4 regions of the Methylophilus sp. Q8 genome follow, and region 3 is predicted to be linked to each of the others. Evidence: predicted binding sites of a transcription regulator. Region 3 holds the regulator's gene; each other region holds the start of a gene.
What was found. Region 3 encodes sigma-54, which starts transcription at its own class of promoters, with help from an activator protein. Its sites were predicted from a motif close to TGGCACNNTTCCTGCT; they were not measured.

Region 1 (7,986 bases), 580 kb from region 3:
ATCGCAGCCTGCTGCAATAGCATAATCAGGGCAAGTCCTGCCAGATACATCAGGCTAAACCAGGCAATAGCCGCTAATGTGGCTTTGACATCAAACGCATGCAGCAATGATAGCCACATAGGCAGCCATAGCAACAGAAACACCGCTGTCCAGCGGCACGCTGCGCGCTGCTTGCGTAAATCTGAGAACCTCGCCAGCAACAACCCCGCACCAACAATAGTCAGTAACAAGGTAGGCAGCCTTGCACCGCCGGAAAAAGGACTCCAGGCAATAATCATCACAGCCAGCAATAAGCATATGTGTGCTAAAGCCTGTGGCATGACGAGGGGCTTATTCTGATGTAAAGACGCAATGGCATGCATGGTCAACTCCCTTGTCCGGCATCGGCCATCACATCGTGATAAACCGCCAGCGTTTCCTGTTGCATCACCTGTAATGAAAAATGCGTGTTTGGCTGCACTGTTGGCGGATGAGCAAGCCAGCTCAGTGTCAGCATGGCGACTTCAGCCACGTTGCCCACCGGCACCGCCCCTTCCGGCAATAGCGCTGCCAACTGCTCCGCCACGCCACCATGCTGGTAGCCAATCACCGGCACGCCCAAACTCAATGCTTCCACTGTCGTACGCCCAAAGGCCTCTGGCTCGGTAGATAAGGAATAAACAATACTGGCCATGGCCATGATCTGTTTCACATCCTGGCGGTAGCCGGTCAAGGTGACGCACTCGGACAATCCAGCTGCGTGTATCTTCTGCTGCAAACAAGCGGCAAAGGCCTGTTTATCAGCAGCCACCTCGCCCACCAGCAAAGCGTGTACATCCCGATGTTGCTGGCAAACAATGCGCAACATATCGACAAAGTCTGCGGCGCCCTTCCAGCGTGAGACCCTGGCGGGCAACACCAGCAAACGCTTGCCACGCGTCTGCGGATATTCGGCAAACCATTCTTGTTGCCAGTTCAGATCTGGCGTACAGCCTGGCGTGTATTGCGCGGTATCCACCCCACGGTAAATCAGCTGCAATTTGCGTGCATCTACTTGGTATTCCCGCTGCGCATACGCCTGTATCGTTTTAGAAATGACAATCACCCGTTCACCACAGGTCATGATGCGGCTATACCAGCCGGGGCGATAATAACCATGCACCGTCGTCACCAGGTGCGGCCGTTGCTCAGAGGGCATGCCTTTCCAGGCCAGATACACGACCCAGGCCGGAAAGCGCGAACGCACGTGCACAATATCCACTTGTTCACGCCGCCATAGTGCACGCAATTTAGGAATCAGTAAAAAAGTCAGCAGCGATTTGCGCCCGATGGGAAAGGTAAAATGCGTACTGCCTGCGGCCTCCAGCTCAGCTACCATGCGCCCGCCCGCCGACATCACCAGCGAGCGGTGACCTTGCGAAACCAGATGCGCAGCGACCTCCAAGGTGCCCCGCTCTACCCCGCCCGATTGCAAGGCAGGTAATACTTGTAAAACCGTCAGTGTGCGCAAAACAGGAATTCAACCACTAGCTTAATCGTGATACCAGGCGACGCCTTGTAGAAGTGCTGTTGAAATAAGCCAGCAAGGCATCACTGCAACGGCTGGCTTCATTAAAACCAAGCACTGGCCGCATATATTGGCGATACAAACCATAAGGGTCATACCTGGTGACCAGTTGGCGGTCTACCAACTTTTCGATGCCACGGCTAACGCGGCCGCTGCTTTTTGCAGAGAGGCTAATCAGCCCTACCGCCACTTGTGCCGTAAGCGCTTCATATACCATGGAGACAGAATCTTCAGTCACCCAGGCGGTAGAAACACGTGCTAGGGTAGTTTGCACCCAGTCTTTGCCGGTTTCGGCAATCGGGATAATCGTCAGGTTGGTCAACCTGACGCGCTGCATGGCAGAAACAAAGCTGGCTGGCGTGCGTCTGGAGGTGGTCAGGACGAAATTGACTTCGGTATGCTTGCGTACCAAGTCATAGACTTGCGCGATCACACCCAGCTCATCCCAGTGGAAATGCTTACAAGGGCCGCCAATCATGATTAGCACATCACTGCTCTCTTTTTTAACGGGAGCAGGCTGGATATGATTGATGACACCACGCGTCTCGATAAAACTGGAGAAACCGCGGTACTGGTCGTGTTCCGGGATCAAACAGACATCGAACAATTCGGCAGGGAGGCTGGGTTGCATCATGCACACCGTTTGCCCGCCATAAACGCGCTTGGCGGCCAACATATGGCCGTGCGTGGCATGGCCAGCACCAATAATCATATCCGGTTTGGGCAAGTGTTTACCGGCGGGCCACACACCTGCAGCCAGATATAACCAGCCTGCGCCACCGCGGCCTACGGATACATCGACGACATGAACCGGCAAACGCTGCTGCATGGCATTGACCAGGCCTAAAGACTGATGCTCATGACCGGGCTTGCCGTCTAAAAGACGCCAAACCACTAGGGCATTGCTTGAACCTAGAGAATTGTTTGAACGATTTTGACTGATCATGGGCACCACCTGCATATGCCGTGCAGGTTAGAGGTGCATCATGACAAAAAGATTAAATTAAAAAGAAGGAATTATGTCGATGCACCCGCGACATAGCACGGGTGCAATATAGAAACTTATGAAAATCAGCTACTTGGCCGCGCCGAATACCTTTTTGAGCAGGCTACTGGCCTGGCCCATCGGGTCCTGACGAATCGCCGCCTCTTCTTTGGCAATCATCAGGTAAACCCCGTCGAGTGCTTTTTGCGTGACATATTGATTGATGTTGGCATCTTCTTTCTTAATCACGCCAAACTTGCTGCCCATCTCGGCATATTTGTTATAGGTATCTGCTAATTGCACATTGGCGGTGGCTTTTTGCACGATGGGCAAGAACTTAGCCGCCATATCTGTCGAAGTCGTTTTCTTGAAATATTGTGTGGCCGCATCTTGCGGGCCAGTGAGGATATTCTTGGCATCTGTCACACTCATTTGCTTGACCGAGTTGACCAATAGCGTTTTAGCTTCAGGCACGGCTTGTTCGGCTGCCCGGTTCATCTTGAGAATCAGTTCATCCGCCTGGCTGCCCATACCGACCAGTCGCATGCCTTTTTCGATTTTCTTTAATGACTCCGGCAATGGGATTTTGACCTCTTTATTCCCCATAAAACCGTCTGTGGCACCTAGCAGGCCCACTGCTTTGCTCACGCCCTGGTTAAGGGCAAGTTTCAGCCCATCGCTGGTTTCCTGTTCGCTCAGATTGCTGACCGCACTACTATTACTGCTACTACTGGTCGAGCTACCACCGACTTTTTCAACAATATCGCCCAAGCCTTTGAGGTCCAACGCTTGTGCATCTGTGATTAATAAACCGGCCAACAATACCCACGCTGTATTTTTCATGATTACGCTCTTTAACAAGTTAAATGCAGTGTACCCATAAAGCACAAAGCAAGTCCAGATGGACTTGCTTTGTATTGAGGCCTGCAGAAAAAAGATCAGGCTTTAAACGGTGAAACTTGCCAGATACGCTGCGCATAGTCAGCAATGGTGCGGTCACTGGAGAATTTCGCCATACGCGCCACATTCAAAATCGCCATACGTGACCAGGCCTCGTCATCCTGATATAAGGCAGCCACTTTTTCTTGTGTGGTGACATAAGCAGCATAATCCGCCAGTAACAAGTACTGATCCCCCTTGTGTAACAAGGTATCCACAATCGCCTGGTAGCGGCCAGGCTCTTCTACGGAGAAGAAGCCGTTACCTATCATATCTATGACTTGTTTCAGCTCATGGTTGCCATGGTAATAATCCCATGGGTTGTAGTTGCTGGCTTTCAGTTGCGCGACTTCTGGCGTAGTGAGGCCAAAAATAAAGATATTCTCGTCGCCCACTTCTTCCATAATCTCAACGTTGGCTCCATCCAGCGTACCGATGGTCAGCGCGCCATTGAGCGCCATTTTCATATTACCAGTGCCGCTGGCCTCAGTGCCTGCGGTTGAAATTTGCTCGGACAAATCAGCCCCCGGAAACAGGATTTCTGCTGCGCTCACCTCATAGTTAGGATAGAACACGACTTTCAGCTGATCATTGACTGCTGGGTCATTATTAATCATCACCGCCACATCGTTAATCAAACGGATGATCTGCTTGGCCAGCCAGTAGCCAGGCGCGGCTTTACCGGCAAAAATCACTACACGCGGCGTATGCTGGCTCACCTGCCCGCTGCGGATACGGTTATACAAGGTGATCACGTGCAGCACATTCAGCAATTGGCGCTTGTATTCATGAATACGCTTGATTTGCACATCGAACAGCGCATTGGTACTAATGGCGATGCCCGTTTTTTGCAGGATTTTGTCGGCTAGGCGCTGCTTATTGGCTTTTTTCACCTCACGGAAGGCTTTTCTAAACGCAGCATTATCGGCAAACGGCTCGATCTTTTTAATCAGGCTCAGGTCTTTCTGAAAGCCAGTACCTATATGTTTGGTTAACAAATTGGTGAGCAATGGGTTAGCCTGGTTTAGCCAGCGACGTGGCGTAATGCCATTAGTGACATTGGTAAACTTGCCCGGATAGATTTTATTAAAATCGGCAAACAAAGTGGTTTTTAACAGTTCGCTATGCAACTCGGCTACCCCGTTCACAGTATGGCTGCCGACAATCGCCAGGTGCGCCATACGCACGCGGCGGCCATGCGTCTCATCAATAATGGAGACACGTTGCAACAAGGCAGTATCGCCCGGGAAGTGCTGATTGACCATTTGCAGGAACTGATGATTAATTTCGTAAATAATCTCCAGGTGGCGTGGCAATAACTGCGCGAACAAATCTACCGACCAGGTTTCCAGCGCCTCCGGCATCAGCGTATGGTTGGTGTACGCAAACATTTTGGTGATCAATTTCCAGGCTTTGTCCCATGGCAAGTGGTAATGATCAAGCAGTTGATGCATCATTTCAGCAACAGCAATGGCAGGGTGCGTATCGTTGAGCTGAATCGCCACCTTCTCCGGCAGGGTATTCCAGTCAGCGTTATAGTTGGTAAACCGATGCAGAATATCCTGCGTAGATGCCGAGACAAAAAAGTATTGTTGTTTCAGGCGTAGCGCCTTGCCAGATTCTGACGTGTCATTCGGATACAGCACTTGCGAAATGGTCTCCGCACTATGGCGCCCTTCAACCGATTTCTCATAATTACCTTCATTAAAGTATGCCAGGTCAAACTCATTGGTTGCCTTGGCTGACCACAAACGCAGATTGTTCACCGTTTGCGTGCCATAGCCAGGCACCGGCACATCATAGGGCATGGCCACCACAGTTTCATGATCTACCCAGTGATGCTCAATACCGTGTTCGGTATGCACATGCAACACGCGGCCATAAAACTTCACCTCACACGTATGCTCTGGACGCTGCACTTCCCAAATATTTTGGTAGCGTAACCAGTTATCCGGATTTTCTTTTTGCTGGCCGTTTTCTATGGTTTGCCTGAACATGCCATAGTCATAACGGATACCGTAACCCGTCGCCGGAATATCCATGGTCGCCATGGAGTCGACAAAACACGCCGCCAAACGACCCAGGCCACCGTTACCCAAGGCAGCATCAGGCTCCAGTTCGGCCACGCCTTCCAGCCGCTGGCCAATTTCCTGCAAACCATCGCTTAGTTCCGGTGCAATGCCCAAATTAAGTGCGGCATTAGACAGCATGCGACCGATCAAAAACTCAAGTGAGAGGTAATAGACACGCTTGGTATTGGCATCACGATAGGCATCGCGCGTATTCACCCAGCGGCTCATCAAATGGTCACGTACAGTAAAGGCTGCGGTCTGGTACCAATCGCGCGTCGTCGCCCATGAATTGGACTTGCCGATGGAAAAAGTCAGGTGATTACGCAACGCCTGCGGAATCGGCAGTTGCTCAAGCAAGAACTCATCGACCGCTTGCGCTGTGTCAGATTTATCAGCTTTTTTAGGTGTTTTTTTCACATTGGCAGTCATACATCTTCCCCTGAGGTGTTGATCACAAATTTGCTTTAAATGAGCCAAAAGCAAAAAACAAGCCTACAACAAGAATATGTCAGACATAAAAAAAGCCACGAAATTCATGTTGTGGCTTTTGATTATAACGCCCGAAGATGGCGAAAATAAAAGAGTTTTACAATTTCCAGGTATAGGCCACCCCTAATGCATCCTGATACATCTTCAGGTTTGCCTCGCCGCCGCCAAAGGCAGCCGGGATCGAACCACTGCCATTGACACTGTTTTCAAAGGCATGCGTATAGGAGAACGACAGCTCGGATTGCGGGCCCAACACCCAGGTCGCACCGAGTGACACGTGATCTTTTACCACACCCGGCGCCAGGATATTGAGCAAGGTATCACCGCGGCGGATAGGCTGATCAACATGGTTAAAGCCGGCACGCAAGGTTAAAGCGGGGCTATATTGATACAGCGCTCCGACTTTATACACCTTGGCATCCTGCCAGTTAAAACCGGCCCCATTGTCATTGCCGAGGCCATTAAACAAATTCGCCTGTGAGGCATTGCCTACGGCATCTACCTCACCGTAATTAATGCGTTGAAAATCTGCCGCCAACGTCAATGCCGGCGTCACCTTCACCGCCACACCAACGCCATAAGTAGACGGGATATCAAAGTCACCCTGCTCGGCAAACAAACCTTTATATTTATCAAACTTGCTCATATAGGTGCGGCTTTGATAAGTCGCCCCCAGCGTGACAGCATCGGTGATTTCACCCAACCAGCCAATATGGACGCCTGCCCCATACGAATTGTCGTGGCCATTGTTAGTCACACGCCCTGGTGCGGCGCTGAATGTTGCATTATCAAAACCCTGCAGTCCTTTGGCTTCAAAACGCTGGTAAGCCAGGTTTAATGACGCGCCGATAATATGTTTTTCAGAAACCTTCCAGGTTGCCGTTGGCGCCACAAATACCTGAATCAAGTCTACCCCGGCACTGCCCTGGCTTTGAAACAATGGAATACCGTTTTTGTAATCGGTATTCATGCCACCATTGCCATACACACTCACGCCGAGTGTCACATCTTCAGAATACTGCTTGTTATAGCCAAACTCAGGGATTAGAAAATTCTGCGTATCGTTACCTTTGTAGGCGCCATTTGCACCTGGTGAAGGACTACCTTCCAGCTCAGACTCTCGTACTGGCCTAAACCAGGTCACACCCGCATCAATGCGGTCACCTACTTTGCCCATGCCAGCCGGGTTGGCCGCGGCAGCTAATGCATCCTGCGGCAAGGCAATGCCCACACCAGCCACGCCCTGTGAACGCACGCCATACCCATGTGCAAAATAGCCGTCGGTTGCCCAGGCGCTACCAAACGAAAACGACACCAATAACGGAAACACTGTTGCCAGACGACGTATCATGACTTTCACCTCGATTTATATGAGTTGTAGCCATAAACTCTAGCAAAGCTCCTAAATATCAATAAATAATAAATAACAATATATTTATAACTTTAAAATATAAAAAAGTCCGCCTAAGCGGACTTTTTTGAAACGACCTGATGCATTACAAAATCAGGCTGTTCATCCGCTTCACAAAACTGGCTGGATCTTCCAATTGGCCGCCTTCTGCCAACAAAGCCTGGTCAAACAACACATGCGCATAATCGGCAAACTTGGCATCGTCAGTTTCCGCGCCCAGTTTTTCTACCAGCCTATGCGTCGGGTTGATTTCCAAAACGGGTTTGCTATCCGGGGCTTTTTGTCCGGCCGCTTTTAAGATACGCGCCAGGTTACCCGACAAATCATGCTCACCAGCCACCAGGCAGGCAGGTGAATCGGTCAGGCGATGGGTCACTTTGACTTCTTTCACCGTGTCACCCAACGCAGCTTTCAGTCGCTCAACCAGGTCTTTGGCATTTTCTTCCACCTGCTTCTGCGCTTCTTTATCAGCATCATCTTCCAGCTTGCCGAGGTCCAGATCGCCTTTGGCAATCGACTGCAATTTCTTGCCGTCAAACTCAGT
Region 2 (7,986 bases), 370 kb from region 3:
TGCCCAGCAGTTTGGCGGTATGCACCTGATTGTTTTTACTGTGCTCATAAGCCTTGCTGACCGTGGTGCCATTGATCAGCTCATATAAATTTTCCGGGGCTTGTTCAAACAGCTCTTCGAGAATATTTTCCAATTTATAGAGCGCACTTTGGCGCTCATAGCTGACACGGCTTGGCAGTGGTGCCGTGATGCCGCTGTCTTCATCAGACGTAAACTCTGGCCGGTTAAAGCTGATTTTGGGTAAATTCAGATCTTTTGGATAAAGCGTATCGGAGGTACTCACCAGTACCGCACGGTGAATGACGTTTTCCAGTTCACGAATATTGCCCGGCCACGGATATTCCATCAGTAGCGAAGTGGTTTCGGGGGCCAGTTTGTGGTCCGAAGTGTTCAGCTTATTGCGATATACGGCCAGAAAATGCTCAACCAGCGGCAGGATATCGCCACGACGTTCGCGCAATGGCAGTAATTCAACCGGCACCACTTTAATCCGGTAATACAAGTCTTCGCGGAAACGTCCCGCTTTGACGGCTTCTTCCAGGTTCACATTGGTCGCCGCAATCAGGCGCACATCAATCGGGATCGGCTTTCTGGAGCCTACACGTACGACTTCACGCTCTTGCAGCACGCGCAATAATTTGACCTGTGTTGACTGTGGCAAGTCACCGATTTCATCCAGGAACAGTGTGCCGCCATTGGCGGTTTCAAACCAGCCAACTTTGGAGGTGTTGGCGCCGGTAAACGCGCCTTTTTCGTAGCCAAACAACTCGCTTTCAACCAGGGTTTCTGAGAAAGCGCCGCAATTAATGGCCTGGAACGGGCCGTTTCTGCGGTTGCTCAGTGAGTGGATATGGCGGGCAATGAGTTCTTTACCCGTCCCTGTTTCGCCAATGATCAGCGCGGTTGCATTGCTGGAAGCAATTCTTTCGATCAAAGACAGCAGATTTTGCGATTTGGGATCGCTGAATACCAGTGCACTTGCCCGTACGGACAAGCTGACGGCAGACGGATTGGGGTGTGTGATCACATGGTCAGTACGTTCGGTGTACGAATCACGGATATCCCATCGTTGTGCGCTCATCATTGACTCCTTATTTAACAGGCGAGTCACTATATTACATTGATCATTAATAAGTCAAAGTTCTATAAATTATAACAATATTCATATTTGTTATATTGAAGGTAAGCCAGATCATGGGCGGGAATTCAACATTTTGCTGTGTTAATCGCAACACTTGTTGCCGGGGCAACAGGTGCTTGGCATCTGTGTTTTTTCTAAGTGTCTAATTATTATAGGTAAATTTTAGCTGTTGTAAGTGGCACAGTCTTTGCAAAGTAGTCCGTGTTGTTTTCGCATGAATTTTGAAAGGACTGACAATGACTGTCGTGACTGTTAATACTGAACTGGATCTGGATCATTACGTAAACGAAACTGTGGCGGAAGCCAAGCTGGCTTTTGAGGTCTTTCGCGAGACGGATAGTATCACTGCCAATGGTACCGTAGGCTTTGTGCATCGCGTACCAGGCCAGGACAAATTGATCATCGTGAATGACCCGGGCCCGTTTAACAAGGGCAAGCCAATTGAAGCAACCGTGGTGGGCTTTGATGGTACGGTCTATGCCGGCAAGGGCAGTGGCGCAGGCGCTGGCCGTTATACCAAATTGTTCCAGGTGCGCCCGGAAGTCACCACGATTTCGCATATACATTCCACCTACCTGGGTGCCTGGGCACAAACACACCGCACATTGCCTATCCGTTATGTGCCAGTGCAGCGCTTCAACCTGATTAAAGAGTTGCCGATTTATATTGACCGCCGCCAGCAGGAAGTCGATTTTATCCTCGACCAGATTGCGATTAATCCACATCACACGGCGATTCTTGAAGCCAATGGTGGTGCCACGGTATGGGGTAAGCAAGGTCTGCGCAAACTGGCAGAGTTTATTCTGTTGCTGGAAGAGGGCGCCAAGTTGCAAACCCTGGCAGAGGCCCTGGGTGGCTCCCGTGAGTATGGCCCAGGCGTGTTGAAGCAACAATGGAAAATGTCCAAGCTTTACGACCAGGCCAAAGAAGAAGGCTTGTTGCGTCCATCTGACTTGTAATCACAGGAGCTACCAAGTGACCACAGCACAACATATCGATCAAATCTGGTTTACCCGTTGCCCGGTGCCGACTGCCACTGGCCTGGCCTATAAATTAGGCTGGCTTAATGAAGAGTTCGCGCGTGACAACATTAACATTGCCACGTTGCAAGAAGCACCCAAAGAGTTATCCAAGCATCATTACGATCATGAGTTACCTTCGTTGATTCGTGAGGGTGGCAACTTGCTGGCGCTGGCTGCCAAGGCACAAGGTGCGCCGACCAAGCTGATTGGCTTGACCTGGATTGATGAATGGCAAGCGATCCTGGTGCGGCCGGATAGTGGCATTACCACGCCTGAACAATTGAAGGGCTTGCGCCTGGCCTTGCCGGCGTTTATCGAGCATCCGATTGCCAGCCATGTACGCGGCAGCAGTATTGCTCGTGGCATGAGCCTGCATGGTTATAAAGGCGCTTTGAATATTGCCGGGCTGACGCTGGATGATGTGACTTTGGTAGAGGTGCCTTCTGGTCGTGGTAATCGTAATGGCCGTGATAACCCCAATGGTCTAGGTGAGTTGTGGTCTGGCCTTGATGCACTTATCGAAGGCAAGGTCGATGCGGTATATGTAAAAGGCGCATCTGCGGTGGATGCCGCGAAACGTGTGGGGGCTGTGGTGGGGATCGATCTCGATAGCTATCCTGAGCTGTCCAGCCGCGTCAATAACGGCACTCCGCGTCCGATCACCGTACATCAGTCCTTGTTGGACAATCATTATGACCTGGTGGTGCGTTTCCTCTATCAAACGTTGCGTGCGGCAGATTGGGCCAAAAGCAACCTCAAAGGCGTGCGCGAAATTCTGGAATCCGAAACCCGCTCGGGCGAAGACGGCGTGGCGACGGCTTATGGTGAGAACTTCCATTTGCAACTAGCGCCTGATTTGTCCCCGGAGCGCGTAGAGCTGTTCCGCCAGCAAAAGAACTTTATGTTGGTGCATGGCCTGTTGGATAAGGATTTTGACCTGGATGCGTGGATCGATTTCAGGCCGTTGCGTGATGCAGAACAGCAGTTGCATCAATATGCGGCGGTTGCCTGAAGCAAGTAAGTAAGCCTCGCGGCTTAAACGTAAATAAGGAGTAGGTGTGAGCAGATTTTTAAACTATGTATTTTCAGCATTGGCGTTGACGGCGTTGACGGTGTCAGGCGCCCACAGTGCTGAAACCGACCCGAAAGTGGTGAGAATTGCCACCGTGGCTTATAACCTCAATGGCAAGACGCACTATCTGGGTAGCACCGAGCTGGCCAGTGAAACCGGGCTGGATGAAACCTTGGCCAAGCGTGGCGTCAAGCTGGAGTGGGTGCCTGCTGCCACGGCGATGGTTGGCCCGATTGTCAACGAAGCCTTTGCCAACAAAAGCATAGACTTTGCGGCCTATGGCGATTTGCCACCGATTATTTTGAACGGCTCCAAGCCGCGCGTGCAACTGGTCGCCCCATGGGGACGTAGCGGTAACTCTTATTTGGTGGTGCCCGCCAACTCAACGGCAAAAACGATTGCTGACCTCAAAGGCAAGCGCATTGCCTTGCACCGGGGCCGCCCGTGGGAGATTCCGTTTGCCAACCTGGTGCAGAAAAACGGCTTCAAGCTGACCGACTTCAAGATTGTGAACGTGAATCCGCAAGTCGGTGCTGCGGCATTGGCCAGTGGCTCGGTAGATGCGTTCTTCTCTTTAAGTGATGCCTATAACCTGGTGGATAAAGGCGTGGGTAAAATCATCTGGTCGACCAAAAATGCTCCACCGGACTGGAAACTGATGGGCGGCTTGTGGGCGCGCAATGACTTTGTCAAAGAGCATCCGGAGCTCACTCAAGCCATCGTCACCTCATTTATTAAAGCCAACCATTGGGCAGCGCAAGAGGCGCACAAGGAAACCTACCTCAAGGATTATGCCAGCCTGGTGCAGCCTGAGAGTGTGGTCAGGCGCGACTATGAAGATGATAGCGTGAGCTGGCGTGACCGTTGGTCACCGCTTTATGACCAGGCGCTGGTGGATCATTACAAACGTGCAGCCTCTTATGCGCGTGAGTCTGGCCTGATTCGAAACGATATTGATATTCAGCAACTGCTTAACTCAAGCTTTGTCGACAAAGCTTTAAAGGAGTTGAACCTGGAGACTTTCTGGGCACCGTCCCGGATTGCATCACAACAATAACCTTTATTGCTTCCCGGCAATCCCTTCCAACAGATGGTCTCCCGCCATCTGTTTTTTTATGTCTGTTGCTATACCAGCACATGCCTGCCGTCAGATGATGGATATACAACATTGCCCAACACAGGGTATTCTCTGGAATGTGTATAACCTTATGATTATTAAGTAATAAATATTAATTTTTAACTTGGCACAGGGATTGCGTATAGCACTCTAGTTATTTTGCACAGGAAGAAACATGAGTCGCCCTAAAACCGCTTTAAGTGTGATCAATGAAGCGCACGTAGATAGCCTCGGCGAAGACAATGCGTCGGTGAGACCGTCAGGCCTGCGTGGTTCGCAACATCTGTCACTGGCGAGCTCGTCGGCCGTGCTGGCGGTAGAGGGCGTTTCCAAGACTTTCCAGCTCAACGGTAAAGCGTTGACCGTGCTGTCAGATTTTTCATTGGCAGTGACTAAAGGCGAATTTATTTCCATTGTCGGTAGTAGTGGCTGCGGCAAGTCGACCTTACTCAGGCTGATTGCAGGACTGGATAGCGCTTACGACGGCAGCATTGTCTGGCTGGGTGACAAAGTCTCAGGTACCTCACTGGATCGAGGCTTGGTGTTTCAGGAGCATCGTTTGTTCCCGTGGCTGACCGTTGAGCAGAATGTGGCGTTGGCACTGGAATCTTCTGGCCTGACACAGCAGGAGGTGGATGCGCGCGTGAAACACCAAATTGAGCTGGTTGGCCTGTCTGGATTTGCCCAGGCGTTTCCTCACCAGATTTCAGGCGGCATGTCACAGCGTGTCGCGATTGCCAGGGCCTTGGTGCTCAAGCCAAGATTGTTATTACTGGATGAACCGTTTGGCGCACTGGATGCATTGACTCGCCTCAAGATGCAGCAAGAATTGCAACGTCTTTGGGAAACCGAAGGCACGACTTCCATCCTGGTCACGCATGACGTCGAAGAAGCGGTGTTCCTGGGAGATCGCGTGGTGGTCATGGAAGCCAATCCAGGGCGTATCAAACGCGTGGTGGATGTGGATTTACCCAGACCGCGCCATCGTACTTCACCGGAGTTTCAGCGCATTAAAGATGATGTGTTAAGCGACTTCATCGAGATTAGTTAGATTTATTAGGAGTTTGTATGTCAACAACGGCACTGAAAACGCCCGCTGAGCATTCTACGATTTGGGATTCACTCACAGATAAAAGCAAAGCCAGAAAGAACCTGGTCGCCACTGGCGAAGATTTTGGCAAGTTATCCGAGCGTCTGGTCAGCAAGTTTAATCGCGTAGAGCAGATTATTCCGCGTAATAAATTGCTGGCGCTGATTGGTGTGGTCATTCTGGCCCATATTCTGGGCGTAACTGGGTTTATTAATGCCTTGCATCAACCCAGCATCGTCAAGCCGAAGAAAAATGAAGTGATTGTAGAGTTTGTGAAGCCAGAGGTGATTCCGCCACCAGTCATTGAGCCGCCAAAACCACCTCCGCCGCCGCCACCGCAGGTCAAGCGCGCTGACCCACCGCCACAGGCCGCCAAGCCAACGGCATTAAGGACCGCCCCCGCTGACCAGCATATTGCGCCGAACGACATCGTGGTACAGGAAAACACCACCGCGGCAAAAACCAGCGGCCCGGTGGTCGCTGACCCGGCGCCAGAACCAGCGCCACCTCCGCCGGTGGTGGTGAAAGAGGAACCGCTGGTGGAAGCTAAAGGTGGTGTTGGTCATTTGAACAACCCTGATCCTGAATATCCCGATTTTGCTGCGGATCAGGGCTGGGAAGGCACGGTGGTATTGCGGGTGAAAGTGTTGCCTAACGGCAAGCCTGCAGATGTGAAGGTCAAGAAGTCCAGTGGACACGGTGTACTGGATGATGCTGCGGTTGCTGCAGCGAAGCGCTGGGCATTTACCCCGGCAAAACGAGGGAATACCCCGGTCGAAGGTTGGGCAACATTCCCGGTTGAGTTCAAGCTGCAGTAATTTTTTTAATTTGAAAAGGAAATATTATGTTTAGTTTAGAAACCTATCAAAGTGCATCCCCAGTGGTGCTTGGTGTATTGATTACCTTGCTGGTGGCCTCTGGCGTCACCTGGACCATTATCCTGGCCAAGTCTTTCCAGGTGTGGCTGATCCGCAAGCAAAACGTTAAATTCAGGGCCGCCTTCTGGGGTGCAAAAAGCCTGCAGGAAGCCGCCACGCTGGAAGGCCATAACGGCCCGGCCTACCGTGTCGCCCAAGTGGGTTTTGAAACCTTGAAAGACCTGGATGTGGAGTCTGCCGATGATTTGCGTCATAGCGGTGACCGCCAGGAAGTACTTGAGCGCGCACTACGCCAGCAGATTCAAAAAGAGCGCGTATTACGTGAAGCAGGCCTGGTTGTATTGGCCAGTATCGGTAGTACCGCACCGTTTGTTGGTTTGCTGGGTACGGTCTGGGGCATCATGCACGCGCTGACCGACATCAGCAAACTGGGCACCGCCAGCCTGGAAGTGGTCGCAGGCCCGATTGGTGAAGCCCTGGTGGCGACAGCCATTGGTATTGCCGTGGCTGTGCCTGCGGTGCTGGCTTATAACTTTTTCCTGCGTCGTTTAAAAACCAGCAGCACCAACCTGGATGATTTTGCTGAAGATTTAATCAAGGTATCGCGTCGCGTCACCTTTAAAAAGGCAGATGGCTCCAAGGCCGGTGAATTTGTTGCATCCTCTTCAGCGGCTTCTGCGGTGGTGCGTAACCTTAAAGGAGCAACTGCATAATGGCTATTTCCACAAATGCTGATGATGACGTATTGAGTGAAATCAACGTCACGCCATTGGTCGATGTCATGCTGGTATTGCTGGTGGCTTTTATTGTGACCGCGCCTTTGATGAACAACGCCATTCAGGTGAATTTGCCAAAAACGGCCGCCACCAAAGCGCCTGAGCAGAAAAAGCCAGTGACGGTGTCGGTGGATGCCGCTGGTAAGCTGTTTATCGATCGCCAGGAGTATCCGCTGGAGACGATAGAGCCTGAGCTGAAAAAATTGCATGATAACAACCCGGATGTGACCTTGCATTTGAGTTCTGATGAGGCCGTGAATTACGGCAAAGTCGCCAAGGTGATGGCTGCGATTGAGCGTGCCGGTATCACGCGCGTGGCCGTATTAACGCAAGGCGAATAGTGAAACAAGGTGACTAGAGTGAAACTGGATGAGGTAGCAAGTTGATGACACGTGATTGGAAACAATTCTTCCCTTTCCTGATTTCGCCCATCCTGCTGCTGCTTGTATGGTGGTGGGTGGCTGCGGCGGGCTGGTACGCTGACGATGTGCTGGTTTCGCCTGGTGCGGTGGTGGCCACGCTGGAAGAACTCACTGCTAACGGCGAACTGGCCTTGCACCTCAAAGCCAGCTTCTTCCGCCTGCTTACTGGCTTTGGCCTCGGTGCACTCACTGGTGTGCTGTTCGGTATCTGGATGGCGATTTCACCGCGGGTAGAGGTGTTTGCGCTGCCCTTGTTTCAAGGCTTGCGTCAGGTGCCTACGATCGCCTTGATTCCCATCCTGATCCTGTTGCTGGGCGTAGATGAGATTTTCAAGGTCATTATTGTGACCAAGGCCGCTTTTTTGACCGTCGCATTGGCAGCCTATGATGCGACCAAAGGGGTATCCAAAAACTATTTTGAAGTGGCGCGCATTTATCAGCTGCCCAAAACCACGCTGTATCGCAAAC
Region 3 (7,986 bases):
AATCGGCTGTCCCTGCAAGGCAGGTAAGATAGCCTCAGCCTTTTGCAGCATTTCCTGTCGCATACTGTCGGTCACGCCTGTATCAAAACCAACATCCTCCAGGCTGCTACCCGCCAGTAAATGACCATCCTGCCGTTGCAGCATATAGAACCCATCGCGGTAAAGAATATGCGGCAGCAGACCAGGCGCCATGTGATACAACAGCATTTGCCCGCGCATAGGTTTGATATCGAGACTGGAGGCCGTTTGCTTGAGTAGTTCAAAACTCCAGGCACCAGAGGTGACGACAAAAACATCGGCAGACAAGGTTTCACCAGTAGTGGTTTGCCAGCTGGTGATGGATGCGTGACCTTCTTGCAATGGCATCAATTGGGTCTGCTCGCGCAGCGTGACGCCATGCTTGATCAGCCAGGCTTTGAGGGATTGCAGCAGGCGTGGATTACGGATTTGCACAACTTCGGGAATCAATAGATCAGCGCCCTGTAACACGTATTCAAGGCCAAACCGTTCACACCAGTCTATGGCTGGTTGCAGGTCAAACGGTGGCTGAATCAGCATACCACTACGGGTACATTCGGGGTCTATACCGGTTTCGGCGTACAACTCGGCGCTCACTGCCGGATAGGCACGCGCACCAGCCAACGCCAGTTCATTCACGACGTCCTGGTAAAACCAAGGCAATAGAGGAAACGCTATGCCAGCCCCCGCCCAAGAGGATTCGCCTGAGGTTTGCGCCGCAATGATGTTGCGCTCAACCAGCGTGACCGTATGGCCTTGCTTGCGCAACTGCATGGCGGTCAGGCACCCGACAATACCGCCACCCACCACCACGACTGAACTGTTAGCCATAAGATTTTTTCTGAAATAGCATGAAAAGCCTGGCAGGACGATGTGTGACCTGCCAGGACACGAGGCGTGTATTGTCTTACGGTTTGCGTCCGGAAATCAAATAGACTTCCATTGCGATGAGGGCTGCATTACTGCCCAGCAACACCAGGATATCGCCTTCATTCAGCATAATGTCATCCCTGGGCGCGATTGGCTCGGGCATATTCGGGCGACGTAACTGCTTGACCTCGACGGCAAAATCACCGAACGGAATATGGTCCAGGCGCAGGCCGTGTGCATAAAAGTTCTTATACACTTCCACCGAGTGCAACTGTGGTAACGAGGCAGTGGCGGTATCAGCATCGCTGACGCCGCGGAAGTAGCCCTTGAACATTTTATAGCGCTCTTCACGGAACAGGCGGATGCGTTTGACGACACGGTTAAGGGGGACGCCTAAGGTCACCAGTGCATGCGAAGCCAGCATCAGGCTGCCTTCAAGGATTTCCGGCACCACTTCTGCGGCACCGGCATCTCGCAGTGCATCCATGTCACTATCATCATGCGTGCGCACAATCACCGGCAGGTTGGGATTCCGCTCCTGAATCACATGCAAGACCTTCATGGTACCGCGGATTTCAGCATAACTGATGATGACGGCTTTTGCCCTGGCCAAGCCAGCGGCTTCCAGCACCGAGCGCCGCCCGGCATCACCGTAAATCACATTCTCACCAGCAGAAGCGGCTTCCTGCACACGGCTGGCATCCATATCCAGCGCGACATACGGGATATTTTCTTCGCGCAAAAAACGCCCCAGGTATTGGCCGCTACGACCATAGCCGCAAATAATCACGTGATCACGCAGATCCTGGCTATGCTCCTGTATGGTATCCACCACTTTGATGCTGTTGCGGCTGTAGCTTTTGACCAGCGCACGCGCAATGCGGCCGTTTTTTTGAATAATAAACGGCGCCACCAGCATGGAGAGCACGGCCACAGACAACACCAGTTGCAAGGAGTCGCCATCAATCAAATTGGTTTGTAAACCCAGCGCCAGTACCACAAAACTAAACTCGCCGGCCTGGCCGAGGATGATGCCGGTACGCACGCCCACGCCCATTTCAAAGCCATAGAACCTGGTCAGCAAGGCGATCAGGCCAATCTTGAAGACCAGGAACAATATCAGCAAGACAGCAATCAGCCCCACATGCTGGACGAGCACAGAGACGTCCAGCAACATGCCGACACTGATAAAAAACAGGCCCAGTAAAATATCGCGGAAAGGGGCAATATCAGATTCCACCTGGTAGCGATACTTGGTTTCTGAAATCAGCATACCCGCCACAAACGCCCCCAGGGCATACGACAAGCCAACAAAGTTAGTGGCCGCTGCCATTAACAAGGTCACCATCAATACATTGAGTACAAACAGCTCACGTGAACGCTGCTTGGCAACCAGCTCAAACCAGAAGTTGAGGATGTTTTTACCAAACTTGAACAAGAAAAACAGCAGGATTGAGGACTTGAACAAAGTCAGTCCCAATACATCCAGCCAGTTATCGCTGTGTGAGCCTAAGGTCTGGATCAGCACCAGAATCGGGATCACTGCCAAATCCTGGAACAGTAGCACGCCGATACTTAGGCGGCCATGTCTGGAGTTTAAATCGACACGTTCCATCAGGATTTTGGACACAATGGCGGTCGAAGACATGGTGATGGCGGCACCAATAATGAACGCCGAGGTCAGGCTCAGCCCCGCCAGCTTGCCCAGTACCAGACTGGCCAGCAAAGTCAGTACTACCTGGCCGCCACCCAAGCCGAACAGGGTTTTACGCATGGCATAGAGTTTAGGCAGGCTGAACTCGAGGCCGATACTAAACATCAGGAACACAATACCGAACTCGGCCACCTGGCGGCCAGTTTCTTCATCTTCCAGCAAGCCTAGGGCGTGCGGGCCGAGCACAATACCGATCATGAAGTAAGCCAGCATCGCTGGCAAACCCAGGATGCGGAATAAGCCGACGGCAAAGACCGAGCTGGTAAGCAACAATAATAAATGGATCAGGGAATCAAACATGCAAAAATTCTAAAGCATTAATGTCAAGCCGTGCAGATGAATGTCTGCCAGCAAACCATATATTATGACGTATCGTCAGTGATGTAACCTGAAACAGTCGCGTTTCAGGATGATGCATCCTGCCACAAAACACTATTTTATGCAAAAAATGTGCCCGCTAATAAAAAATCCGTAAAAAAGCTGTGTTTCGCTTTCTTGCCGGGGGCGTCACTTGCTATACTAACCCGCCATGAACACAGCAAAATCAGGTGTCCACCTCGTGAAAAGTCCAGACATCGTGACGCGTGCACGAGGCATACTGCTGCACGAGGCAGATGAAATCCGCCAACTGGCCGACCGTATCGGCAGCGAGTTCGAAGCCGCTGTCAGCATGATTCTGGCCTGTCGCGGCCGCATTGTCGTCACTGGCATGGGTAAATCCGGCCATATCGGCGGCAAAATTGCGGCTACCCTGGCCAGCACGGGTACCCCTGCGTTCTTTATGCATCCGGCGGAAGCCAGCCATGGCGACCTGGGCATGATCACAGCTGAAGATGTCGTGATTGCGCTATCCAATTCCGGCGAAAGTGATGAAATCATCAATATTTTGCCCGCCATTCGCCGCATCGGTGCGCGTATTCTGAGCATTACCGGTAGCGAAAATTCCACGCTATCGCGCGAGTCAGATGTACATTTAAGTGCTGCAGTTAGCCACGAAGCGTGCCCACTGGGGCTGGCACCCACGGCCAGCACGACGGCCGCACTGGCCTTGGGCGATGCGTTGGCGCTCTGCGTTCTCGACTTGCGCGAATTCACTGCCGAGGACTTTGCGCGGTCACATCCTGGCGGCAGTCTGGGCAGACGGCTGCTGGTGAGAATTAAAGATGTCATGCGTACGGGGGATGCGATCCCCGCTATCAGCGAGCATGGCACCGTACAGGAAGCGATTGCACAGATTTCGAGCAAAGGCATGGGATTTACAGCGATTGTCGATAGCGCACAACACCCGATCGGCGTATTCACCGACGGCGATTTGCGTCGCTTGTTTATGCAAGGTGCAACCGATACGCAACAATCTATCAAAACGGTCATGAATACGCAGCCACGTTTATTGGGCATGCAACAAATGGCGGTTGAAGCAGTCAACCTGATGGAGCAATATAAAATTAACGGGTTTATGGCAGTGAACGAGCAGCAGCAATTAGTGGGCGCATTTAACATGCATGATTTACTCAAGGCAAAAATCGTTTAGGTTCACTGACGCCCTGGAACGCCCACATGCTTAAACACCCCATCTTATTGCCGATTGCGTTAATGCTGTTTTTAGCGCTGCTGACATTCTGGATTAACCAGACGGTACAGGAACAGGCGCTGAGCTTGAGCCGCTTAAGTCGTCACGATCCGGACTACATGCTCTATAACTTTGTCAGCACGCGTACCGACGCCACTGGCAATACCAAATACGTGTTAGCTGCGGCAGAAATGCGCCATTTTCCGGATAACGACTATACCGAATTACAGCGCCCGCGTTTCACCCAGTTTGGGCAGGATAAACCTTACACGCAAATTCATGGCCAGCACGGCAAAGTCTCAACCAATGGTAAACTGGTCGAGTTTAGCAAGCAGGTCAAGGTCATACGCCAGGGCACGCTGGCCAAGCCTGAAATGCAGTTGCAAACCGAACATTTAACGCTGGAGCCGGATACAGACCTCGCTTACACCGATTTGCCGGTCACGATCCGTCAGCTACCAGCGACGGTGATCACAGGCACCGGCATGCGTTTTGATAACAAAGCAGGCACCATGCAATTATTTAACCGGGTGCATGTACATTATGTACGCGTACCCGCAGTCGCAAAAACTGCAAGCCCGGCAGCGAAGGCGAAAACAGGCAAACACAAGGGTCGTTGATTCTGGAGAAATGAGTTGAACACGCACAAGCCATTATTTTATGCCACCTGCTTGACCTTATGGGCACTGCTATCGTGGTCAACCAGCGTGCTGGCTGAAGAGTCTGACCGTGACCAGCCGATTGAGCTGGAAGCGGATACCGTGACCGTGAATGATGCCAAAAAAATCAGCATTTATACCGGCAATGTGATCCTCAACCAGGGCACCCTGCAAATCAAAGCCGACAAAATGATTGTGCGTGAAGACCAGGATGGCTTTCAGCACAGCACCTGTACCGGCAACCCGACCACATTCAAGCAAAAACGCACTGGCAAAGACGAATGGATGCAAGGCAGCGGACAGCGTATTGAATACAACGCGCGCATGGACAAGGTACAGCTATACACCAACGCCTGGGTCAAACGTGGTGAAGACCTGGTCACCGGTGACTACATCAGTTATGACGCCAATGCAGAGTACGCCGAAGTCATTGGCGGCACCAAGGCTAACCCCAATGGTACCGCCGGTAGCCGTGTCAAAGCGACTATCCAGCCCAAGAACAAAACCACGCCGCCTGTGATTGATAACAAGCCAACCTCGCAGCAAGGGCTGCGCATGAACCGCTCGCTGCAAATCAAAGTGGAACCGGCACCCGCCGACACCACTAATGAGCCTACGAAAGCGCAACCTTAAAGACCGGCCTTATGCAGACAACAGTTTCACCAGATCATAACCATTTACGTGTCAGCCACCTGAAAAAAGCCTATCAGGGACGCACCGTGGTTAAAAACACCACACTTGAGCTACGCAGCGGCGAAGTGATTGGTTTGCTCGGCCCGAATGGTGCTGGCAAAACCACCAGCTTTTATATGATTGTTGGCCTGGTCGCACTGGACGACGGCAGCATTACGCTGAATGGCGCAGATGTCAGCCGCGCGCCCATGCACGAGCGCGCCCGCATGGGCCTGGCTTACCTGCCACAAGAAGCATCCATTTTTCGTAAAATGACGGTGACTGATAATATTTTATCAATTCTGGAAACCCGCCCTTACACGGAAGAAGAGCGTGAAGCGCGGCTGGAGTCTTTACTGGATCAATTACATATCCAGCATATCCGTCACAGCCAGGCCGTCAGCCTGTCGGGCGGCGAGCGCCGCCGCGTAGAGATTGCGCGCTGCCTGGCCACAGACCCGAAATTCATCCTGCTGGATGAGCCATTTGCCGGGATTGACCCGATTGCGGTGATTGAGATCCAGAAAATTATCCGCTACCTGAGCAGCCAGAATATTGGCATTTTGATTACAGACCACAACGTGCGTGAAACCCTGGATATTTGTGACCGGGCGTATATCGTTAATGAAGGCGCTGTGTTTGCCGCAGGCACGCCAGACGAAATCATTCAGAACGAAGGCGTACGTGAAGTCTATCTGGGCAAGAATTTTAGGCTGTAACCTGATATGAAGCAAAACCTGCAATTACGCATCTCACAAAACCTGGCGCTCACCCCGCAACTTCAGCAGTCCATCCGCCTGTTGCAGTTGTCCACGCTGGAGTTAAGCCAGGAGCTGGAAACCATCCTGCAGGAAAATCCGCTGCTGGAAATGGCTGACGGCGAAGAAGGAGAATTTGAAGATAACTCGCCATTGGCCACCAGCTCGACAGACACAGAGCAGGTGGATGCAAGTTCATTTGATGTCGCTACCCAAAACGACCTCACTCCTCCTGCAGAGAGTCTGCGTGATGAACCACGTGACGAAACGAGCGGCACTGAAGGCGAACAACCGAATCTGAATGAAGAATTCACGCCGCCCGAGTTTGAAGATGACTACGAAGAGTTTGGCAGTGCCAGCAACTGGGACGAAGCGGGCCGCAACAACCTCGATGATGAAGATAGTGACTTCTCTCGCCAGGACGCCAACAATATCAGTCTGCGCGAGCACCTGATCAACCAGATGCAGTTGGCACATCTATCCAAGCGTGACATGGATCTGGTGAAATTTTTGCTCGACAGCATTAACGATGATGGTTATTTAGAGCAGGATTTACAAGAGATTGTCGACCTGTTGCCGCCAGAGCTGGAAATTGAGTTACTGGAGCTGGAAACCGCACTGAAATTGATCCAGAACCTGGATCCGATCGGCGTCGGCGCACGTGACCTGCGTGAATGCATCTTGCTACAACTGCAAGTACTGCCGCCTGAGACACCTTATTTGCGTATTGCGATGGCGATTGCCAAAGATCACCTGGCATTGCTCGCCAACAAAGACTTTGTCAAATTGCGCAAGGTACTCACTTGCGACGAAGCCGCGCTCAAAGGCGCGCAACACCTGATTCGCCAGCAAAATCCCAAGCCAGGCAACGAGTTTGCGACCTTTAGCCATGACCACTTTATCCAGCACGATGTCGTGGTCAAAAAAATCAAAGGCATCTGGATGGCATCGCTCAATGATGGCGTGATCCCCAAATTGCGTATCAATCAGTTGTATGCAGATATCCTCAAGCGCAACCGTGAAAGCTCCGGCCAATATCTGCAGAGCCAGATGCAGGAAGCCAAATGGATGATTAAAAATATCCAGCAACGCTTTTCTACCATCTTGCGTGTGTCGCAAGCGATTGTGGACAGACAGCGCAATTTCTTTGAACATGGTGAAATTGCCATGCGGCCCCTGGTATTGCGCGAAATTGCCGAAGAGCTCGACTTGCATGAAAGCACGGTTTCTCGCGTGACAACGCATAAGTATATGCTCACGCCACGCGGTGTATTTGAACTTAAATACTTTTTTGGCAGCTCAGTTGCCACCGATGCGGGCGGCTCATGCTCTGCAACCGCCATTCGCGCCCTGATCAAACAAATGGTCGCTGAAGAGAACCAGAAAAAACCATTGTCCGACAATCAAATCACCGATACGCTGGCGCAGCAAGGCATTGTGGTTGCGCGCCGCACCATTGCCAAATACCGCGAATCGCTGAATATTCCACCGGCCAACTTACGCAAATCGCTGTAAACCAAAAAGGCCGCAAATGCGGCCTTTTTTAATCAGTAACACATGTTTACTGGATGGTGATTTTGGCAAACTTGCGCTTGCCGACTTGTGCCACCACGGTCACCCCTTTTGCCAGTGACAGGTTTTTATCATCAACTTTTACGCTATCCAGCTTCACGCCGCCTTGTTGCACGGCGCGCATGGCTTCACTGGTGCTTTCCACCAGACCCG
Region 4 (7,986 bases), 110 kb from region 3:
AGCGGCAAGTCGCCGATTTCATCTAAAAACAGCGTACCGCCGTTGGCGGCTTCAAACCAGCCGGCCTTGGCGACAAATGCACCGGTAAAAGCGCCTTTTTCATGCCCAAACAATTCGCTTTCGACCAGGGTGTCAGAAAAGGCGCCGCAGTTGACGGCGACAAAGGGTTTGCCTTTGCGCTTGCTTAAGGCATGCACATGGCGTGCAATCAGTTCTTTGCCGGTACCGGTCTCGCCGATGATGAGTACATTCGCGTCGCTGGGCGCAATTTGCTGGATACGACTGAGCAAGGCAATGGATTTAGGATCCTCAAACACTTGTGCGGTGGCACGAATAGACGTGGTGAGCGCGCGGGAGTTGGGCAGCGTGAGTAGCTTCTTCTCATTCTCGCCGTAGTCCAATTCACCCGCCTGATCCAGATTCTCGATAAATTTGTCCATAATATTCATGAGTAAAATGTAGGGTTAGGGAAGCTACCAGTCAGCGCCCATTCACCCAGCTCCTTAATTTTGTAATCTAGTGGATCGTGCAGCGTATGCGTTCTCAAATTGCGCCAGTGCCGGTCCAGCCGCAGTCCGGCATGCGTCGCGCGTGACCCTGCCACTTCAAACATCCGGCTGGTGATATCCAGCCCGGTGCGGGTTGCCAGGACCTTGGCGGCACTGATGCTGGTCGCCAGCAAGCCGCGATCTTCCTCGGTGAGTGCCAGGCCCTTGGCCCAGGCGATATCCAGTTTTTCTGCCGCCTGGTTAGTCAGTGCACGCGTTGCTTCCAGGCCGACCCAAAATTCACCGTAATGGGCGAGGATGTACGGGTCCTGGCTGGTGATATCAACATTGGCATTCTTCCACGGCCGGGCTTCGCGCAAGGTGTAGTGTTGCGCGTCGTTAAAAGCGCCTTCGGCAATACCGAGGTAGATATTGGTTAATATGAGTTGCGCGATCAGCGGCCGCAAGCAGGCAAACGGGTTGCTGAGTGGCCCGGGCTCGGTGAGTAGCTCGTTTTCCTCCACCCTGACTTTTTCAAAGTTCACGCTGCCACTGTCGGTTTGGCGTTGGCCGATATTGTCCCAGTCATCGAGGATGGTCACGCCGGTACGCAGGGTTGGGATGGCGGCAATCACCAACTGACCATCCGTCTTTTTAATGGCGGAAGCAATCAGCATCTCGGAGTCCATGGCGCCCGAGCAAAAGCTTTTTTTGCCTGAGAATTCATGCCAATGGTCATAACTTTTGCACAGCGTACGTTCATCCAGCGGATTGAGCGCATTGCCCCAAAACCAGTTGGATTGCGCGGTTTGCTCGTACCAGCGTTCCCATTGGTCGGGCCGGGAGAAGAGTCGTACCGTTGCCAGCATCAGATGTTGAAAGCCATAGACATGCGCAATCGAGCTGTCTACTTTGGCAAACTCTCTGACCACTTGCAGCGTCTCTTGCCAGTTGGCACCGTAGCCGCCGTACTGGCGTGGGATGATCAATGACAGCAGGCCGCTGTTGCGGATCGCATCCCGTTCCAGTTTTGGCGTACCGCCCTGATGATCACGTTCCACGGCGGTCAGCGAAAACGATTCTGCCAGTTGTTTGGCTACCGCCAATGCATGCTGGCCTTCATTGAGGCGTGCCGTTGGCGGGATTGCAAAAGTATTTATATTCAAAAGTAATATCCATCTGGTTGCATATGCTTAATAGTTCAGCATGATTTGTGCCAACTCCGGCAGGGGCCGTGAATCACTACTGCTATGGCAGAAATTGTCGGGTAAATGAAAAAATAATTCTTATAAATCATATGGTTGAGAAAATTTTGAATGGTTTTCCGGCCGCATCGTTTTTTGCCGGACAGCGATCTCCGTCACCCTGTTGCTGAATAATCAGCACACATGCTGCTGATACAGCAGCACCCGCAGAAAATATGCTGATTATTCAGCAACAGCGTTCGGTGTCTTTGTAAGTAACTGAATTTAATGATTTTTATTTGTGGCATGCTCTTTGCACTAGGCTTTCCATGTATGCAGCATGAATAGAAGGAAACACACAACATGGAAATATTCTGGTTTTTACCCACGCACGGTGACCAGCGTTATCTTGGCACCAGCACAGGTGCCAGACCGGCAACACTCTCTTATTTAAAGCAGATTGCACAGGCGGCAGACCGCCTGGGTTACGGCGGGGTGCTGGTGCCCTCCGGGCGCTCTTGCGAGGATGCCTGGGTGATTTCCTCGGCCTTGATCAATGAAACCAAACAGCTCAAATTTTTGGTCGCGACGCGGCCCGGCTTTATTTCACCGGTGGTATCTGCGCGCATGGCATCGACGCTGGATCGTATTTCCGGCGGGCGTTTACTGATTAATGTGGTGGCGGGCGGTGACCCGGTAGAACAGCAGGCGGAAGGCAGCTTCCTGGATCATGATGCCCGCTATGCCGAGGCAGAAGAATTCCTGTCTATCTGGCGGTCGGTATTGACTGAAGACGCCGTCGATTATGAAGGCGAGTATTTACGCGTCAAAGGTGCGAGTTTACCGACCGGCAGCCTGCAAAAGCCTTATCCGCCGCTGTTTATTGGCGGGGCCTCTGAGGCGGCGATTCAGCTCAGTAGCAAGCATATTGATGTGCATTTGACCTGGGGCGAGCCGCCAGCAGCTGTGGCCGAAAAAATCAGGGTCATTCGTGCGGCGGCTGCAGCACAAGGCCGTAGCATCCGTTTCGGTATCCGCTTGCATGTGATTGTGCGTGAGACCAGTGAACAAGCCTGGCAAGCGGCTGAAGAACTGATTTCGCACGTGACCGATGACACTATTGCTGCGGCACAGGCCGCTGTCGCCAATTTTGATTCGGTGGCGCAAAAACGGATGACCGAGTTACATCATGGCCGGCGTGACAAACTCGAGGTCTCACCCAACTTGTGGGCCGGGGTGGGGCTGGTGCGCGGCGGGGCGGGCACGGCGCTGGTGGGTAATCCACAAGAGGTGGCTGACAGGATTAAAGAGTATCAGGCGCTTGGCATTGATTATTTTATTTTCTCTGGCTATCCACATCTGGAGGAGTCTTATCGCGTGGCTGAATTGCTGTTTCCCTTATTGCCTGTTAACCAGCAGGCCAGCGCCGAAGTCAGTATCAATACCAATATGACGGGGCCGTTTGGTGCGGCCAAACCGGTCAAGCATGCGGCATAGGAGGGATGATGACTCTGGCACTGAATTCACGCCTGGACGACGTTGAGGCATCACATGGCATTGTGTTTGGTGGCACGCCACGCGAGCGGGCCAAACAGCTTTGCGACTATCTGGCAGAAACCGCGATTGAGCGCGATGCCGCGGGCGGTACACCGTATGAACAGCGTCAGGCGGTACGAGATAGCGGGCTGTTGAAGTTGCTGATACCGAAAACCTATGGCGGCCTAGGCGGCAGCTGGCAGGAAATCTACAGCATTATTCGCCAGATCGCGCGTGTGGACAGCTCGATCGCACAGGTATTCGCTTTCCAGTTTTTGATGCTGACTTCGATCCGCCTATATGGCAGTGAGGTGCAATGGCAGCACTATTTCAAGCTGACTGCCGCGCAAAACCTGTGGTGGGGCAATGCCTTGAACCCTTTGGATAACCGCACCGTGGCACGCAAAGGAGCAGCTGGCTATGTGTTTACCGGGCAAAAGAGCTTTTGCTCCGGCTCCATGGATTCTGACTACCTGATTGTGTCTGCGATTGAAGAAGGCACAGGCAAGTTTCTGGTGGCCGCGGTGCCAACTGATCGTAGCGGTATCCAGCTCAATGGCGATTGGGACAATATCGGCCAACGGCAGACAGACAGTGGCAGCGCTGAATTTAACCAGCTGCGGGTGGAAGACAGCGAATTGCTGATGAACCCTGGCCCGTTGAGCTCGCCATTTGCCAGCCTGCGTTCATTGGTAGCGCAACTGATTTTTACCAATATTTATCTCGGCATTGCCGAAGGCGCGCTGGCAGAAGGTGCGAAATATACGCGTAGCAGCAGCCGGGTCTGGTCAGGCTCTCTGGCGCAGACCATACACGAAGACCCGTTTACCTTGCTGCATTACGGCGAGTTCTGGGCCAGCTTGCATGCGTCGGCCGTGCTGGCAGATCATGCGGCAGGCTTACTCGATCACGCCTGGCAGCAAACCTTGGGTCTCGATGAGCTGACCCGTGGCGAACTGGCGCTGGCAGTGTTCTCGGCCAAGGTCAACGCAACGCGTGCCGGGTTGGATGTCACTACCCGCGTGTTTGAAGTGGCTGGCGCCCGCGCCACCACCGCCAAGCTGCGCATGGACCGCTTCTGGCGCAATTTGCGCGTGTATACCCTGCATGACCCGGTGGACTACAAACTCAAGGATTTAGGTGATTGGGCACTTAATGGTCAGTACCCCACACCGAGTTTCTACGCCTAACGCATACTAAAGAAAGTTTATGAAACAAAAAATTATCGATCTACGCAACCGTCCTGCGTTTCTGCATGACTTTTTTGGCGCTACGCCCAACACCCCTGCTTATGACACTGCCAAATGGCTCAACCAGCGTGTGGGTTCGCTTGAACCCGAGCATTTTCGCCGCTCATATACGGTAGAAGGCTATTTGCAGGAGATCGACCAGGCCGGGATTGATATTGCCGTGGTGGTGGGGCGTGAGACGCCAGACCTGACCATAGACGACCAGCAGATTGCCGACCTGGTCAAACACAGTCCCAAACTGGTGGGCCTGGGTTCGGTGGATATTGAAAGCCGTGGCGTAGACAGTGCCTTGGCCGCGATTGAAAAAGCCATCAACCATTACGGCTTCAAGGCCATTAATATCGAACCCGGTTTTGGCAAACCGGCACGCCAGGTCGACGACCCCATTTTTGACCCGGTCTACGCGGCTTGCCAGCAGCATGGCGTACCCGTGTGCGTGATGTCCGGCCCCACCACGCCAGACCTGGACTACGCGCACCCGAATGCGGTGGCCAGGCTGGCCAGAAAATATCCCAACCTCAACATTATTTGTTTCCACGGTTATTACCCGTATGTGAATGACATTGTCGGTGCGGCGTTCCGTTATCCAAACCTGTACCTGGTGCCCGATATGTATATTTTCCAGCCTGGCGCCGAATTATATGTACAGGCGGCGAACCAGTTTCTGGGGGATCAGTTACTGTTCGGCACCTCTTATCCTTTCAGGCCGATGAAGCAAACCATAGACGACTTTGCCGCCTTGGGTTTTAAAGATGCGGTGCTGGAAAAAGTGTTTTATCAGAATGCTGCGCGCTTGTTAAAGCTCAGCGTATAAGAATGCAGGCAGGAATAACTATGCAACCTCCGTTACCACCATTTGATGCCGTCGCCGATGCGGTAGAAGCCATTGCCAATGGTGAATTTGTTATCGTTGTTGATGATACCGATCGTGAAAATGAAGGTGATCTGATTATTGCCGCTGAAAAAATCACTACCGAGCAAATGGCTTTTTTAGTGAAATATAGCAGTGGCCTGGTGTGTGTGGCCATGCAAGAACAGCGTTTGCAGGCGCTGGATTTACCGCAGATGGTGACGCATAACGCCGACCCGTTCAGGACAGCGTTTACCGTCAGTGTCGATTACAAATATGGCACGACCAGTGGTATTTCAGCCGCTGACCGTGCACTGACTTTGCGGGCATTGGCAGACCCGTCCAGCCAGGCCAGCGACTTTCATCGGCCCGGGCATATTTTCCCCTTGCGTGCACGCTTAGGCGGCGTGCTGGAGCGGCCAGGTCATACCGAAGCTGCGCATGACCTGGCCGCGATGGCCGGTTTGCAACCGGTGGGGGTGTTGTGCGAAATCGTCAATGATGACGGTAGCATGGCCAGGCGACCAGACTTGCTGCGCTTTGCCAAACAGCACGGCTTAAAGATGATTACGATTGCCGATATGATTGTTTACCGTGAGCGGCAATTGCAGGTGACCTATCCACGTCAGCCTGTGCGCCCTGTTCGGCAACAAAGCACATTGCTCGATGCAGCCATGGTATATACTGGTTAAATCAACGATTGATCAATACAACAAAGCCCTCCATGTGAGGGCTTTGTTTTTACTGCAGCTAGTTTAAGTCTATGCTTAAATCCACGGATGACGCGGCGGTTTCACGTTATTCAGGCTGTAATTGCCCACGGCATGATACTTCCAGCGTACCGGGTCATGCAGGGTATGGGTACGGGCATTGCGCCAGTGGCGGTCCAGGTTGTACTCACCCAGCGTAGAACGTGTACCGGCCAGTTCAAACAGTTTGCTACCTGCCAGCAGCGCGGTTTCGGTACTCAATACCTTGGCTTCGGCCACGGCAATGGAGGCTTCTGCCACGGTGTCTTCGTTCGGGTTGCGTTGCGCTTCGTCTATGTATTCCCCGGCGCGCGCCAACAAAGCTTCAGTCGCGTGTAAACGAATCTGCAAATCGCCAATGTCTTTAATGGTATGTGGATCTTCGTAACCATGCTCCAGGTCAGTATCAATCCACGGGCGGGTATGGTTGCGGACAAAATGCAGCGTATCCTTGAACGCGGCGCGCGCAATGCCGGTATCTACCGCGGCCTGGATAATTTGTGCTACCGGACCCATGGCCGTCGGGCGGTCGAACGCCAAATGGTGTGGCAACACATACTCGCTGGGCACAAAGATATTTTCCAGCAGGGTGGTACCGCTGGCCGTCGTGCGTTGACCAAAACTGGACCAGTCATCAATGATGGTCAGGCCTTCTGCCCCGGCCGGTACAAAAGCCACCACGGTATTGTCGTGCTCATCCTTGGCCACTACCGGTACCCAGTCAGCCAGCAAAGCGCCAGAAGAATAGAATTTTTTGCCGTTTAAGAAGTAGCCGCTGTTGGTAGGTGTCAGTTTGGTTTTGACATCATTGACACTGCGGGTGCCGATTTCAGAAAACGCATTGCCAAAGCGTACGCCTTGCAGCACCAGCTCATAAAAAAACTTTTTCTGGAAGTCCGTGCCGTCCAGGCGCAGGCCTTCCACCATATACAAGTGGTTTTGCGGAATCTGCCCGATGCTGGGATCGGCTTCTGCCACCGTAGCAATGACTTCGGCCAGGGTTTTGTTCGACACAAACGCGCCGCCATATTCTTTCGGCACAGTAATGCCCCACAAGCCGCTGCTGGAGAATAAATCCAGTTCCTTGCGCGGCAGGCGTCTTTCTTTGTCACGCGTAGCGGCTTCTTTGGCGATTTCACTCGCGACTTGTTTGGCCACGGCAATCGCTTCGGCGTCACTGGTGATCACGTGCGCCGGTTGGCGCGGCGGGTGCTCGGGCAAATGCGCAATCTTGCTTGCATGTGCAGTCATATTGAATCCTTGTCAAAGTAAAGGTTGGGAATAAAGGCGCAGTGTTTCCATTAAAAAGCGGCTGCGCGTTGCCTTACTGCATTGCATTTAATATGCCAATTGTTAAGTGATTGAATTTAAACGATAAGGTTGGATTATGGGTTGTTGCACGCCTCTACAGAAACAGTTTTCTGCTGAATGCCTGCTGATTAATCAGCAATCGCACGTTGCCACAAGGTTATTTGAGCTCGACCTGCCTGCTGCATTTTGAGAAAAGTTGCTGATATATCAGCAGTGCATCAGCAAAACTAGCCTGAATTCAACACGTTGAAAATCATAAAAAACATCATAAGTATTTGATATTTATAATTAATTTAATCTGGCATGGATGCTGCTAATAGTATTGGTGAGCTGGCCTGCCTGCGATTGAACACACAAAGCGGCAGCAGCAACCTTAATTAGGAGTCATGATGAGCCGTCCGTTAAAAGTCACTGCCGTTTCCGGCAGCTATAAGTTGCCTTCCAGAACCGCTGCGCTGGTGGAAGCAATCACCCAAAAACTGGGGCAGCAATTGCCTATTGATCTGCATGTGATCGAGTTAAGTGAAATAGGCAGCAGCCTGGTCGCTTCTTACGACCCCAAAGCGCTGCCAGTGAAAGTGCAAAAAGATATCCAGGCCATTGAAACGGCTGACCTGC

Region 1: GQ52_RS08770 (glycogen/starch/alpha-glucan phosphorylase) is a predicted target of sigma-54. The motif match lies at 6,021-6,036, and genes of this name have one in related genera.
Region 2: GQ52_RS07755 (class II aldolase/adducin family protein) is a predicted target of sigma-54. The motif match lies at 1,318-1,333, and genes of this name have one in related genera.
Region 4: ssuD (FMNH2-dependent alkanesulfonate monooxygenase) is a predicted target of sigma-54. The motif match lies at 1,869-1,884, and genes of this name have one in related genera.

Annotation. Positions count from the first base shown of each region.
Region 1 is NZ_JUHE01000001.1:1,789,382-1,797,367, reverse strand. Features, by position in the region: gene GQ52_RS08790 (O-antigen ligase) at 1-362, opposite strand, end outside; gene GQ52_RS08785 (glycosyltransferase family 4 protein) at 365-1,489, opposite strand; gene GQ52_RS08780 (mitochondrial fission ELM1 family protein) at 1,506-2,441, opposite strand; gene GQ52_RS08775 (DUF4197 domain-containing protein) at 2,622-3,374, opposite strand; gene GQ52_RS08770 (glycogen/starch/alpha-glucan phosphorylase) at 3,470-5,971, opposite strand; gene GQ52_RS08765 (outer membrane protein transport protein) at 6,129-7,379, opposite strand; gene htpG (molecular chaperone HtpG) at 7,528-7,986, opposite strand, start outside.
Region 2 is NZ_JUHE01000001.1:1,584,028-1,592,013, forward strand. Features, by position in the region: gene GQ52_RS07750 (sigma-54-dependent Fis family transcriptional regulator) at 1-1,081, opposite strand, end outside; gene GQ52_RS07755 (class II aldolase/adducin family protein) at 1,378-2,100, shown strand; gene GQ52_RS07760 (ABC transporter substrate-binding protein) at 2,117-3,175, shown strand; gene GQ52_RS07765 (ABC transporter substrate-binding protein) at 3,222-4,292, shown strand; gene GQ52_RS07770 (ABC transporter ATP-binding protein) at 4,528-5,403, shown strand; gene GQ52_RS07775 (energy transducer TonB) at 5,421-6,260, shown strand; gene GQ52_RS07780 (MotA/TolQ/ExbB proton channel family protein) at 6,287-7,033, shown strand; gene GQ52_RS07785 (biopolymer transporter ExbD) at 7,033-7,437, shown strand; gene GQ52_RS07790 (ABC transporter permease) at 7,482-7,986, shown strand, end outside.
Region 3 is NZ_JUHE01000001.1:1,212,437-1,220,422, reverse strand. Features, by position in the region: gene GQ52_RS05890 (FAD-binding oxidoreductase) at 1-849, opposite strand, end outside; gene GQ52_RS05885 (cation:proton antiporter) at 926-2,902, opposite strand; gene GQ52_RS05880 (SIS domain-containing protein) at 3,132-4,133, shown strand; gene lptC (LPS export ABC transporter periplasmic protein LptC) at 4,160-4,792, shown strand; gene lptA (lipopolysaccharide transport periplasmic protein LptA) at 4,808-5,464, shown strand; gene lptB (LPS export ABC transporter ATP-binding protein) at 5,476-6,222, shown strand; gene GQ52_RS05860 (RNA polymerase factor sigma-54) at 6,229-7,776, shown strand; gene tyrS (tyrosine--tRNA ligase) at 7,823-7,986, opposite strand, start outside.
Region 4 is NZ_JUHE01000001.1:1,097,594-1,105,579, forward strand. Features, by position in the region: gene GQ52_RS05320 (sigma-54-dependent Fis family transcriptional regulator) at 1-440, opposite strand, end outside; gene GQ52_RS05325 (acyl-CoA dehydrogenase family protein) at 446-1,654, opposite strand; gene ssuD (FMNH2-dependent alkanesulfonate monooxygenase) at 2,036-3,169, shown strand; gene GQ52_RS05335 (acyl-CoA dehydrogenase family protein) at 3,178-4,398, shown strand; gene GQ52_RS05340 (amidohydrolase family protein) at 4,418-5,272, shown strand; gene ribB (3,4-dihydroxy-2-butanone-4-phosphate synthase) at 5,293-6,000, shown strand; gene GQ52_RS05350 (SfnB family sulfur acquisition oxidoreductase) at 6,076-7,308, opposite strand; gene msuE (FMN reductase) at 7,755-7,986, shown strand, end outside.